One region of the Brenneria nigrifluens DSM 30175 genome, then DNA from elsewhere that is predicted to be linked to it. Evidence: predicted binding sites of a transcription regulator. Region 1 holds the regulator's gene; the other holds the start of a gene.
What was found. Region 1 encodes LexA, which represses DNA repair genes until DNA is damaged. Its sites were predicted from a motif close to TNCTGTATGTACATACAGNA; they were not measured.
Positions count from the first base shown of each region.

Region 2: a site for LexA is predicted at 3,752-3,771, ahead of mutH (DNA mismatch repair endonuclease MutH). Genes of this name have one in related genera too.

Region 1 covers NZ_CP034036.1:4,070,526-4,076,085, reverse strand. Annotated here, with positions in the region: gene plsB (glycerol-3-phosphate 1-O-acyltransferase PlsB) at 1-1,243, opposite strand, end outside; gene EH206_RS19145 (diacylglycerol kinase) at 1,372-1,737, shown strand; gene lexA (transcriptional repressor LexA) at 1,848-2,456, shown strand; gene EH206_RS19135 (CsbD family protein) at 2,952-3,161, shown strand; gene zur (zinc uptake transcriptional repressor Zur) at 3,219-3,728, opposite strand; gene EH206_RS19125 (pirin family protein) at 3,838-4,539, opposite strand; gene EH206_RS19120 (LysR family transcriptional regulator) at 4,650-5,546, shown strand.
Region 2 covers NZ_CP034036.1:3,779,999-3,785,558, reverse strand. Annotated here, with positions in the region: gene EH206_RS17735 (YggN family protein) at 1-298, shown strand, start outside; gene EH206_RS17730 (NADP(H)-dependent aldo-keto reductase) at 494-1,534, opposite strand; gene EH206_RS17725 (YgdI/YgdR family lipoprotein) at 1,686-1,904, opposite strand; gene EH206_RS17720 (TerC family protein) at 2,028-2,744, opposite strand; gene mutH (DNA mismatch repair endonuclease MutH) at 2,826-3,512, opposite strand; gene rppH (RNA pyrophosphohydrolase) at 4,212-4,745, shown strand; gene ptsP (phosphoenolpyruvate--protein phosphotransferase) at 4,758-5,560, shown strand, end outside.

The DNA.
Region 1 (5,560 bases):
TGCCGCCGCGCAGCATGGCCTGGATGGTCATGGCCAGCGTACCGGTTTTCGGTTCCAGCAGTCGTCCGGTGCGTGAGCGTCCGCCTTCGACGAAATATTCGACGGAGTAGCCGCGGGCAAATAGCTCGCCCAGATATTCGCGGAAAATGGTGGAGTACAGCTTATTGCCTTTGAACGTACGGCGAATAAAGAAGGCTCCCAATTTGCGGAAGATCGGACCGGCAGGCCAGAAATTGAGATTGATCCCCGCGGCGATGTGCGGCGGAACCAGCCCCTGGTGGTAGAGCACGTAGGAAAGCAGCAGATAGTCCATATGGCTGCGGTGGCAGGGCACATAAACGATTTCATGCCCGTCCTGCGCCAGTTGACGCACGCGTTCGGCGTTATGGACGTTAATGCCTTGATAGAGGCGGTTCCAGGTCCAGCTTAATACGCGATCCGATAAGCGCACGGCTTCGTAGGAAAAGTCGGCGGCGATCTCTTCCATCAGGGCAATGGCGTTTTGCTGCGCCCGCTCATGGGAGAGCTTCTTGCTGCGCGCCTCGTCATCAATGGCTTTTTTGATCGCTTTGGAATTAAGCAGTTTATTAAACAGCTCCTGACGCACCGGAAGGCGCGGGCCCACCGCGGCCAGACGCAGGCGTGAGAAGTGCATGCGGGCGACGCGGGCGAGCTTGTGGGCAATGGTTTTATCCGTGCCGTGCTCGGTTGCCATATAGCGCAGCGATACCGGACTGGAGAAACGGACAAAGCTGTCCCGCCCCAGCCACAGTACGGCAAAAAATTTCTCGATACCGTTAAGCAGCCGCAAATGCGGCGTAGCAGGACTTTGCCCTTCGCGGCCGGGAGAGCGACCGAACATCACGGATACCGGCACCATCTGCACGTCCAGTTCAGGGTTGCCCTGGTGCAGATCCAGATAGTCGTGAAACAGTTTTACCGATTTCTGTTTCGGAACGTAGTAGCGGAAAACCCGCGGCCCGTCATTAATGAAAACATGACTGGGCAGCCGCACGCCGCCGATATCCACCGGTTGTAGCGGATCCGGCAGACCTAGCGCCTGACATTTTGCCCTGAGCGTCAGTAAATCCGCCTGCGAATTGTAAGGCAATACATAGAGAACCGGGCGCGAGGGATCCAACCTCAGTTCAGCCACGGGATCTGTGGGTATGACCTTACTTTTCACTAATAGTTTGAGTGGGAAATTCAGTAAGTTATAGTAAATTTTACGCCAACCTGACATAACAACTTGAAGCCTCTTGTTAGCAATGCGTCGCAAGGATACCAGAAACTGCGCTGGAGATCTGTTGTGATGAGACAACGGTTGCGCGTTAAAATGCGACCGATCGCTGATAAATAATTGGAGAAGGAATGAATAAGGCAACGGGGATGACCCGGATAATCAAGGCAACCGGCTATTCCCTGCAGGGATTGAAGCAGGCATGGCGACATGAGGCGGCGTTCCGTCAGGAAACCTGGCTGACGATTGTCGGGGCGATCGTCGCCTGTCTGCTGCCGGTTACCCTGGTTGAAAAACTGCTGCTTATCGGCTCGGTGGTATTGATCGTGCTATTTGAGCTGGCTAACAGCGCGATTGAAGCGGTGGTCGATCGTATCGGCCTTGAGCATCATGAGCTATCCGGCCGGGCAAAGGACATGGGCTCGGCCGCGGTGCTGGTCGCCATTCTGTTGGCTGCGGTGGTGTGGGGCAGCATCCTTTGGCAGAATTTTGCATAAGGGATTGCATAAATTAATAAAAAACCGTGGTTTACTCATATCTTCGGTTCCCAATTATTGATTACCTGTATATACTCACAGCAAGACTGTATAAACAACCAGGGGGCGGAATGAAAGCATTAACAGCCAGACAGCAGCAGGTTTATGACCTGATCCGCGATCATCTTGCACAGACCGGTATGCCGCCGACACGCGCGGAAATTGCCCAGCAGCTGGGATTTCGGTCACCAAATGCCGCCGAGGAGCATTTAAAGGCATTGGCGCGCAAAGGCGTCATTGAAATGGTATCCGGCGCGTCGCGCGGTATTCGCCTGCTGATGGAAGAAGAGGCCGGCATTCCGTTGATTGGCCGCGTTGCGGCGGGTGAGCCGCTGCTGGCTCAGCAGCATATCGAGTGTCACTATCAGGTTGACCCGTCCATGTTCAAACCAAGCGCCGACTTCCTGCTGCGCGTGAGTGGAATGTCGATGAAAGATATCGGTATTATGGATGGTGATTTGCTGGCGGTACATAAAACGCAGGACGTCCGTAACGGACAGGTGGTGGTGGCCCGAATTGAAGATGAGGTCACGGTAAAACGCTTGAAAAAACAAGGTAGTATCGTACATCTTCTGGCTGAAAACGAAGAGTTTTCCCCTATTGTCGTCGACCTGCGGCAACAGAATTTCTCTATTGAAGGGCTGGCGGTCGGCGTTATTCGCAACGGCGACTGGAGCTGATTTCACGTCTTTGACTAGCCGGTAACACTGTTTGTTCTGATATTTCTCAGCTACCGCCTCGGTTTCGGGGCGATGTCATTTAAATATTTCCCTTATCATCTGTATTTCAGTGAGTTGTCTGTATATCGGCGCCTTCTGCCCTCCCGCTCTTATTGAGCACGCTCATCACCGTATATTTAGTTACATTCAGGCAGTTAACTATAGCAATACAGCTATCCTCTGTTTCCCTTATGTTTTTTAATTGTTTTGCTGTAAAAAGTTAATTACTCGGTGTCAAACTCCGCTTTAAAAACATAATGCGAAATTATTGTCTATAATTTCTATTAAGGTAAGCACATTTGTCGATATTGGTTGATGGGTCATCGTGAACAATTGAAAACTTACAGGAAGTTTATGATGGCGCTTACTGAAATGATTGATCCGGAACTGACGACAAGAGGCATAGGCAGCCGGTTAGCGTATGCCGATCTGAACCCAAGATTGGAGATATATATTATGAATAAAGACCAAGCTGGCGGAAACTGGAAGCAGTTTAAAGGTAAAGCAAAAGAACAGTGGGGGAAATTGACTGATGATGACATAACGGTCATTGAAGGCAAACGTGATCAACTGGTTGGTAAAATCCAGGAACGCTATGGTTACGAGCAAGAAAAAGCAGAGAAAGAAGTAAATGACTGGGAAAGTCGTCACAAATACCACTGGTAACTCAGGTTCGTCTTACCAGGGGATACCCCGGCCAGCCCTTACGAGCGATCGTGAGGGCTATCGTTTTTTGATGGGAATCGTGTGGTCGTGATCGCAATATTTGGGCTGTTTACAGGATGCCACTTCCTGACAGTCCTCACATAATCCATGTGCTTCAATAATACTATGGCGCAAGGTGAATCCTGCCTGTTGTGCCAACTGACGCAGTCTGTCTTCTACGCCTTTTGTCTGGCGTTCGGTGACCAGGCCACAGCGATCGCAGATAAACAGCGCTGAAGTATGGTTGTGATTTTCGATGTGGTGGCAAAGCACATAGCTGTTGTTTGACTCCACCCGATGAATAAATCCCTGCTCCAGCAGAAAATCCAATGCGCGGTAAACCGTCGGGGGTTTGGCTTGCGGTTCGGATAGGCGCAGCAGATCGAGCAGATCGTATGCGCTGATCGCTGCGGACTGCTGCGCCATCAGGCGTAACACTTCCAACCGCTGTGGCGTCAAACGTACGCCGCGGTGCTGACAAATCTGTTCAGCCTGGGCAAGTAGTTTGTCCTGATTGGTTGAATCCATTGCCATATCACCCTGACGTATAAAGGAACCAAGCCGATATCTTACCACGGCTGCAAGAAAAGGCAGAACCGGTGACGTTCACCAGCCGGTAAAGATGGATAGCGAAAACTTAAACCACCAAATCAATCAGCAAAGCGCGCAGCGGCGTCTCAGCCTGAATGGTCAGCCCGCTTTCCTGGCGGATAAACGCGCCATCGCCACAGCTTAGCCTGTCGCCATCATGCCTGTTACCGCTAACCGCCGCCGAGCCGTGCAACAACTGGAAATAAGCCTGATTGCCATTCAGTTTAATGGTCTGTCGCTCATTTCCCTGTAGCGCCAGATGATGGATCCACACCTGCTGACGCAGTTGCAGACTGTTTTGCTCCCCCTCCGGCGAGGCCAGTAAACTGAGTCCGGTTTTATGCAGCGTCAACCGTTGCTGCGGGCTGTTTTCCCGCGTCGGGCAGGCATCCAGCCACAGCTGCATACGCGTCAGTGGTTGGTTCGCGCTGATATTGTGTTCGCTGTAGCTGGCGTTGGGTTGCGTCGCCAGCAGCAGCACATCCCCTGTTTGGGCGTGGATATGATGGCCGCGGCTATCGCGGTACTCCGCCTCGCCCTGCAGAATGATATTCAGGATGTCGACGCGCGGGTAAGTGCGCGGCTGGAACGAAGCGCCCGGCGCCAGCACTTCCTGATTCAGCACCCTCAGCGATGCATAACCCAGCAGTTGCGGGTCGAAGTAATGGCCGAAAGAGAAAGTATAGCGCGCCTGCAACCAGCCATAGTCGGCTTGACCGCACTGTTCTGCCGATCTTTTTATGATCATGGTGGTAAGCCCGGATAATTATTTCTTAAACAGATAGTAATTGTGTGGACGCTCGATTGTTAGCTAGTTAATCTGGTGGGTATGTTCAAAATTACTGAATGAGTGCCAACATGTCCAAAGAACGAGCATTGACATTGGAAGCCTTGAGAGTCATGGATGCGATTGACCGTCGGGGAAGTTTTGCCGCCGCGGCGGATGAGCTGGGGCGCGTACCTTCAGCCCTGAGCTATACCATGCAAAAGCTGGAAGAAGAGCTGGATGTGGTGTTATTCGATCGCTCCGGACATCGCACAAAATTCACCAATGTGGGTCGTATGCTGCTGGAACGCGGGCGCATCCTGCTGGAAGCCGCCGATAAGCTTACCACCGATGCCGAAGCGCTGGCCCGCGGCTGGGAAACCCATCTGACCATCGTCGTCGAGGCGCTGATCCCGACCACCAAACTCTTTCCGCTGCTGGATAAATTGTCGCAGAAGGCCAACACCCAGGTTTCACTTTTGACGGAGGTATTGGCCGGCGCCTGGGAGCGCCTGGAGCAGGGGCGGGCGGATATCGTTATTGCGCCGGATATGCATTTTCGCGCCTCTTCCGAAGTGAACACCCGCAAGCTGTATACCATGAAAAACGTTTATGTCGCCAGCCCCGACCATCCGATACATCAGGAGCCGGAGCCGCTTTCCGAGGTGACCAGGGTGAAATACCGCGGGATTGCCGTGGCGGACACCGCCCGCGAGCGCCCGGTATTGACCGTGCAACTGCTGGACAAGCAGCAGCGTCTGACCCTCAGCTCGCTTGATGATAAACGCCGCGCCTTGCTGGCCGGGCTGGGGGTGGCGACCATGCCTTATCCGATGGTGGCGCAGGATATCGCCGAAGGCCGCCTGCGCGTCGTCGGCCCCGAGTACTCGCTGGAAAGCCAGATTATTATGGCCTGGCGGCGCGACAGTATGGGCGAGGCGAAGTCCTGGTTTTTACGCGAAATCCCCAAGCTGCTGCATCAGTCCTGAGTTTTTCCGCGCCT
Region 2 (5,560 bases), 290 kb from region 1:
CGGCCTGACGTTTCACCATCAGGCGATCAAGCAGGTAGAGCAGGACGGCAAGCAGATCGTCGAGCAGAGCATGGGCGGCGTGCTGCAGGACAGCCTGAATGAAATGGGCGTAAAGCAGATGACCAGCGGCGGCAATCCGCTCCAGGCGATGATGGGCAACCTCGGCGGTCTGCAGAAAGCCATTCAGACCGAATGGAACAATCAGGAAATGGCGTTTCAGAACTTCGGCGACGAGGTGTGCGGCCGGGTTACTTCGCTGGAGAATCAGCGTAAAAGCTTGCTGCAAACGCTGAAGTAATTACCCCCGTTATGCCCGCGGATACTGTGTTGAGCATCCGTGGTTAAGTCGCTCTCCTCCATCAAGCCCTGGCTCTCTCTCGTCATGCCCGCGCAGGCGGGCATCTCCGCAACGCCGAGCAGAAATCCCCGCCTACTGCCGGGGATAACGATGGTGGCATTCGGAAAGATATAGCGAAATCCAACGGGTTGTCGATTAAGGCGCCGGAATGGTAAAACGGCGGTGAATCGCTTCCAGTTCGTCCAGTATTTCCTGATCCAGGGTGAGTTCCAGACTGGCGAGGTTGGTTTGCAACTGCGCTACCGAGGTGGCGCCCAGCAGGGTGGTGGCGACGAACGGCTGCTGGCGGACGAAGGCCAGGGCCATCTGCGCCGCATCCAGGCCGTGTTTCTGCGCCAGCGCCACGTACTCGGCGATAGCCTGTTCGGTATGCGGCGCGCTGTAGCGCACAAACCGGCTGAACAGCGTATTCCGCGCGCCGGCGGGCCTGGCGCCGTTCAGGTATTTGCCGGTCAGCGTACCGAATGCCAGCGCCGAATAGGCCAGCAGCTCAACCCCTTCATGCTGGCTGATTTCCGCCAGACCGACTTCAAAGCCCCGGTTCAGCAGACTGTAAGGATTCTGAATGGAAACGATGCGCGGCAGATCGTGTTTTTCCGCCAGATGCAGATAGCGCATCACTCCCCACGGGGTTTCGTTGGACACGCCGATATAGCGGATTTTCCCGGCGCGCACCTGCTCATTCAGCGCCTCCAGCGTTTCCAGCAAGGTTACGGCGGGTTTTTCGTCGGTATATTGATAGCCCAGTTTACCGAAACAGTTGGTTTGCCGCTGCGGCCAGTGCAGTTGATACAGATCGATGTAGTCGGTGTTCAGCCGAGTCAGGCTGGCGTCCAGCGCGTCACGGATATTTTTGCGATCCAGCGCCTGCTGCGACCGGATCCCGCTGTCATTGCCGCGCGTCGGCCCGGCGACTTTGCTTGCCAGTATCAGTTTTTCCCGTCCGCCGCGGGATTTCAGCCAGGAGCCGATATAGCTTTCGGTTAATCCCTGGGTTTCCGGGCGCGGCGGCACCGGGTACAGTTCTGCTGTGTCAATCAGGTTAACACCTGCGGCAATGGCGTGATCCAATTGGGCATGAGCGTCAGCTTCGCTGTTTTGTTCGCCAAAGGTCATGGTGCCGAGGCCCAGAACACTCACTTCTAAAGAACTATGTGGAATACGGTGATATAGCATTGCCAGCTTCCTTTATGTCTGAGAATTGCGGATAAGCAGGCAAACGCCCGCTTATCTGAATTTGACTATAACCAAGCCGGGTCATGTGGGGAAGCGTCTTTATTGCATAGCGGTGGCGGGGACGTGCCCGCCGGATGTCCGAAGTGAAGAATCAGCGCTCGATGATTTGCGATATCTCATTGGTGTTAATCTGTTTTTTATTGCCCTGTTCGTCCACGTAGCTGAGCAATCCGGTTTCTTCATCCAACTCCGGCTTACCCTGCGTCAGCAGCATCTGCCCGTCCTTGGTGGCCATGACATAGTGGCTGGAACAGCCGCCGAGGGTGAATAATAACGCCAGCATAACCGCCATTTTTATCTGTACTTTCATCGTCTCTAACCTGTTTTAGACCGCAAAATTAAGGCTCATTAATCACTCTAGCAAATAGCCGGCAAGGATGATGTAAGAATAATGGAGAAAATTGCTCATAAATCAGCGTAGCCCGCGAGGGGGTCACTCGGTGGTTTTGGCTTTTTTTCCGCGCAGCAGATTCAGCGTTTCCACCGCCATGGAGAAGAACATCGCGAAGTAGATGTAGCCTTTCGGCACATGAATTTCGACGCTTTCCAGGATCAAGGTGAAACCGACCAATATCAGGAATGACAGCGCCAGCATTTTGACTGACGGATGCCGTTCAACAAATTCGCCGATCGCCCTGGCGGAGAACATCATCACGCCCACGGCGATAATCACCGCCGCCATCATGATAAACAGATGATCGGAAAGGCCGACCGCGGTAATCACCGAATCCAGGCTGAAGATAATATCCAGCAGCATGATCTGTACGATCGCCCCAAAAAACGAATGCACCTGCGAGACGTGATCTTCCGAGCCGCCCTCCACCGTTTCGTGAATTTCCCTGCTCGACTTCCAGATCAGGAACAGTCCGCCGAAAAACAGAATCAGGTCGCGCAGGGAAATGTCATTGCCTAATACGCTAAACAAAGGGTTTGTCAGACGGATAACCCAGGCGATAGAGGCCAGTAACCCCAGACGCATCAGCATGGCGCCCATAAGGCCAATCCGCCGTGCTTTATTTTGCTGGGCTTTGGGGAGTTTGGCGACGACCAGCGACAGGAAAATAATGTTGTCGATACCAAGAACGACTTCCAGAATAGTCAACGTTCCCAGTGCCAACCAGGCATTCGGATCAACAATCCAATCAAACATTGTATCAATGCACCTTAAACGAAATGTAAACGATATTATACGCCGCCATATTAGCGTGCAGGCAAGCGAAAGTGTGGCTGGTTATAGCAGAAAATGGCGCGCCAACAGGGGGGCGGTAAAGGTTTTCTTTAAGTAGAATCCACGGGGTAAGGTGAGAATCGGCTGCCCAAACTCACCAATCGCTTCCGTCAGGGCGCGGCTATTGGCTGCTTTGGGGCGTAATTGTAGCACTTCGCCATGGCGAGCGGTGATACTTTCAACCCGGCCGAGGACGATCAGATCCATCAGTTCTTCCCAGTCGCGGCGCAACTGCTCTTCCTCTTCCCGGCTGGGGCTCCAGATAAGCGGGGCGCCAATCCGCCGTGCGCCCAAAGGGATATGCCGCGAGCCTTCCACCGGGACCCACAATACCCGCGCCAGTTTGTGCCGTACGTGGCTGCTTTCCCAGGTGACGCCGCTGTTGCCGGTGAGCGGGGCGACGCAGACGAAAGTGGTTTCCAGCGGTTTGCCCTGCTCGTCGATGGGAATGGTTTTCAACTCGATACCGATATCGGCGAAATCCTGCTCGGGCTTACTGCCTGCGCTGGCGCCCAGAAAACGCTCCAGCAGTGTGCCAATCCAGCCTTTATCCCGTTTCAAATTCGCCGGCAGCGGCAGTTGCGCGATCGCCGCCAGTTCAGCCAGATCGTAACCGGCAAGCGACCGGGCCCGCAGCAACAGTTCCTGTTCACTATGCGGCGGCGTAGTGAAAACGGATGGTGAATTCATAGGTTATATAGCCTGATTTTTTCCGTTCAAAAAAAAGACAACGGGCGAAAAACATTACCGCACGGTCGGAGAACTTGTTTAAGGAATCAATAATAGCATGATTCATAGCGGTTTTTCCGAATGAGATCCTGTCGGCGGAATCTTATTTCGTAAACTGTGCACCTGTAGACGCCAACAATGAACAGGATCTTACACCAGGTTATCCACAGATTTCTTGGATAACCGGCATAAAGATGCATTACTGGTTTGATTTACAGCCTTGACGCGGGGCGGTTTTGCTGTTTCTGCCGGTTTTTTGTCTGATGTGCTGTCAGTCTCTGTGGATAAAATCGGCATAGAACGATCTTTCGCCAGCGTTAAGGCGGGAATAATTCCGTCAGGATTCTTTACGGTGATTTTGTGGTTGAAAAACTAATTAACATCATGAAAATAAAATTTATTTATTTAGATCTTAAAGGAGGGGGCTTCACGGCCGGTAACAGGTTCCACTTACTTTTTCATGGGTTCTGCACAAAGATGTCCACAGAAATAGTGAATAAGCCGCCGGGATCGGCTTTTACATGTTTATAACTTTGATGTTATCTGTGGGTTATCGAGACTTTATTAGAAGGGATATGGCTCCAAGCAGTAGTTTACCGTCTGCCGGGAGTGTGAAACAATCAGCTCATCTTTGCATTTAAAGTCTATTGAGGTAGTCCGGTGATCGATGATGATGGCTACCGCCCGAATGTTGGTATCGTAATTTGTAATCGGCAGGGACAGGTCTTGTGGGCTCGTCGCTACGGCCAGCACTCCTGGCAGTTTCCTCAGGGGGGAATTAATCCCGGCGAAAATGCGGAACAGGCGATGTACCGTGAACTGTTCGAGGAAGTGGGGTTAAGGAAAAAAGATGTGCGTATCCTGGCATCTACCCGCAACTGGTTGCGCTATAAATTACCAAAACGTTTGGTGCGTTGGGATACAAAACCGGTATGTATCGGCCAAAAGCAAAAATGGTTTCTGCTACAGTTAATGTGCAATGAGTCAGAGATCAATATGCAAAGCAGCGGTACGCCTGAATTCGACGGCTGGCGCTGGGTCAGTTACTGGTATCCGGTACGTCAGGTGGTATCTTTCAAGCGTGACGTTTATCGTCGGGTGATGAAAGAGTTTATCAGCCCGGTGATACAACTTCAGGAGCATAGCGCGGCTCGGACGGCGCTGCCGCCCGGCGTCCGGCGAAAGAGAGGGTAAATCAGGCACATCATGCTTACGCGCCTGCGAGAAATTGTCGAAAAAGTAGCGGCGGCGGCCCGCCTTGATGATGCGCTGGATATTCTGGTGAATGAAATCTGCCAGGCGATGGATACGGAAGTCTGTTCCATCTATCTGGCTGACCACCAGCACCAATGCTACTACCTGATGGCCACGCGCGGATTGACAAAACCGCGCGGACGTACCGTCACGCTGGCGTTCGGCCAGGGCGTGGTCGGTCTGGTGGGCCAGCGGGCGGAACCGATTAATCTGGCGGATGCCCGCACCCACCCCAGTTTCAAATATATTCCCGCCGTAAAGGAACAGCATTTCCGCTCTTTTCTCGGGGTGCCCGTTATCCATCGCCGCCAGCTGCTGGGGGTGTTGGTGGTGCAGCAGCGCGAACACCGGCAGTTTGATAAAAACGAAGAGTCGTTCATGGTGACGCTGGCGACGCAGCTGGCGGCCATACTTTCCTTGTCGCAGATTAAAACGCTGTTCGGGCAATTCCGTCAGGCACGCGTTAAAGCGCTGGCGGCATCGCCCGGCGTGGCGATCGCCCCCGGCTGGCGGGATTGCAGCCAGCCTTCTCTGGATCAGGTCTTTCCCGCTTCAAGTCTGGACAGCGAACGGGAGCGCGTCCGGCTAACCCAGGCGTTGGAGGAAGCCACCGCGGAGTTCCGCCGTTTCAGCAAACGCTTCGGCGCCGGCGCGCAAAAAGAGAGCGCGGCCATTTTTGATCTCTATTCCCACCTGCTTAATGATGCCCGCTTGAAGCGCGAACTGTTTCAGGAAGTAGACGCCGGCAACGCCGC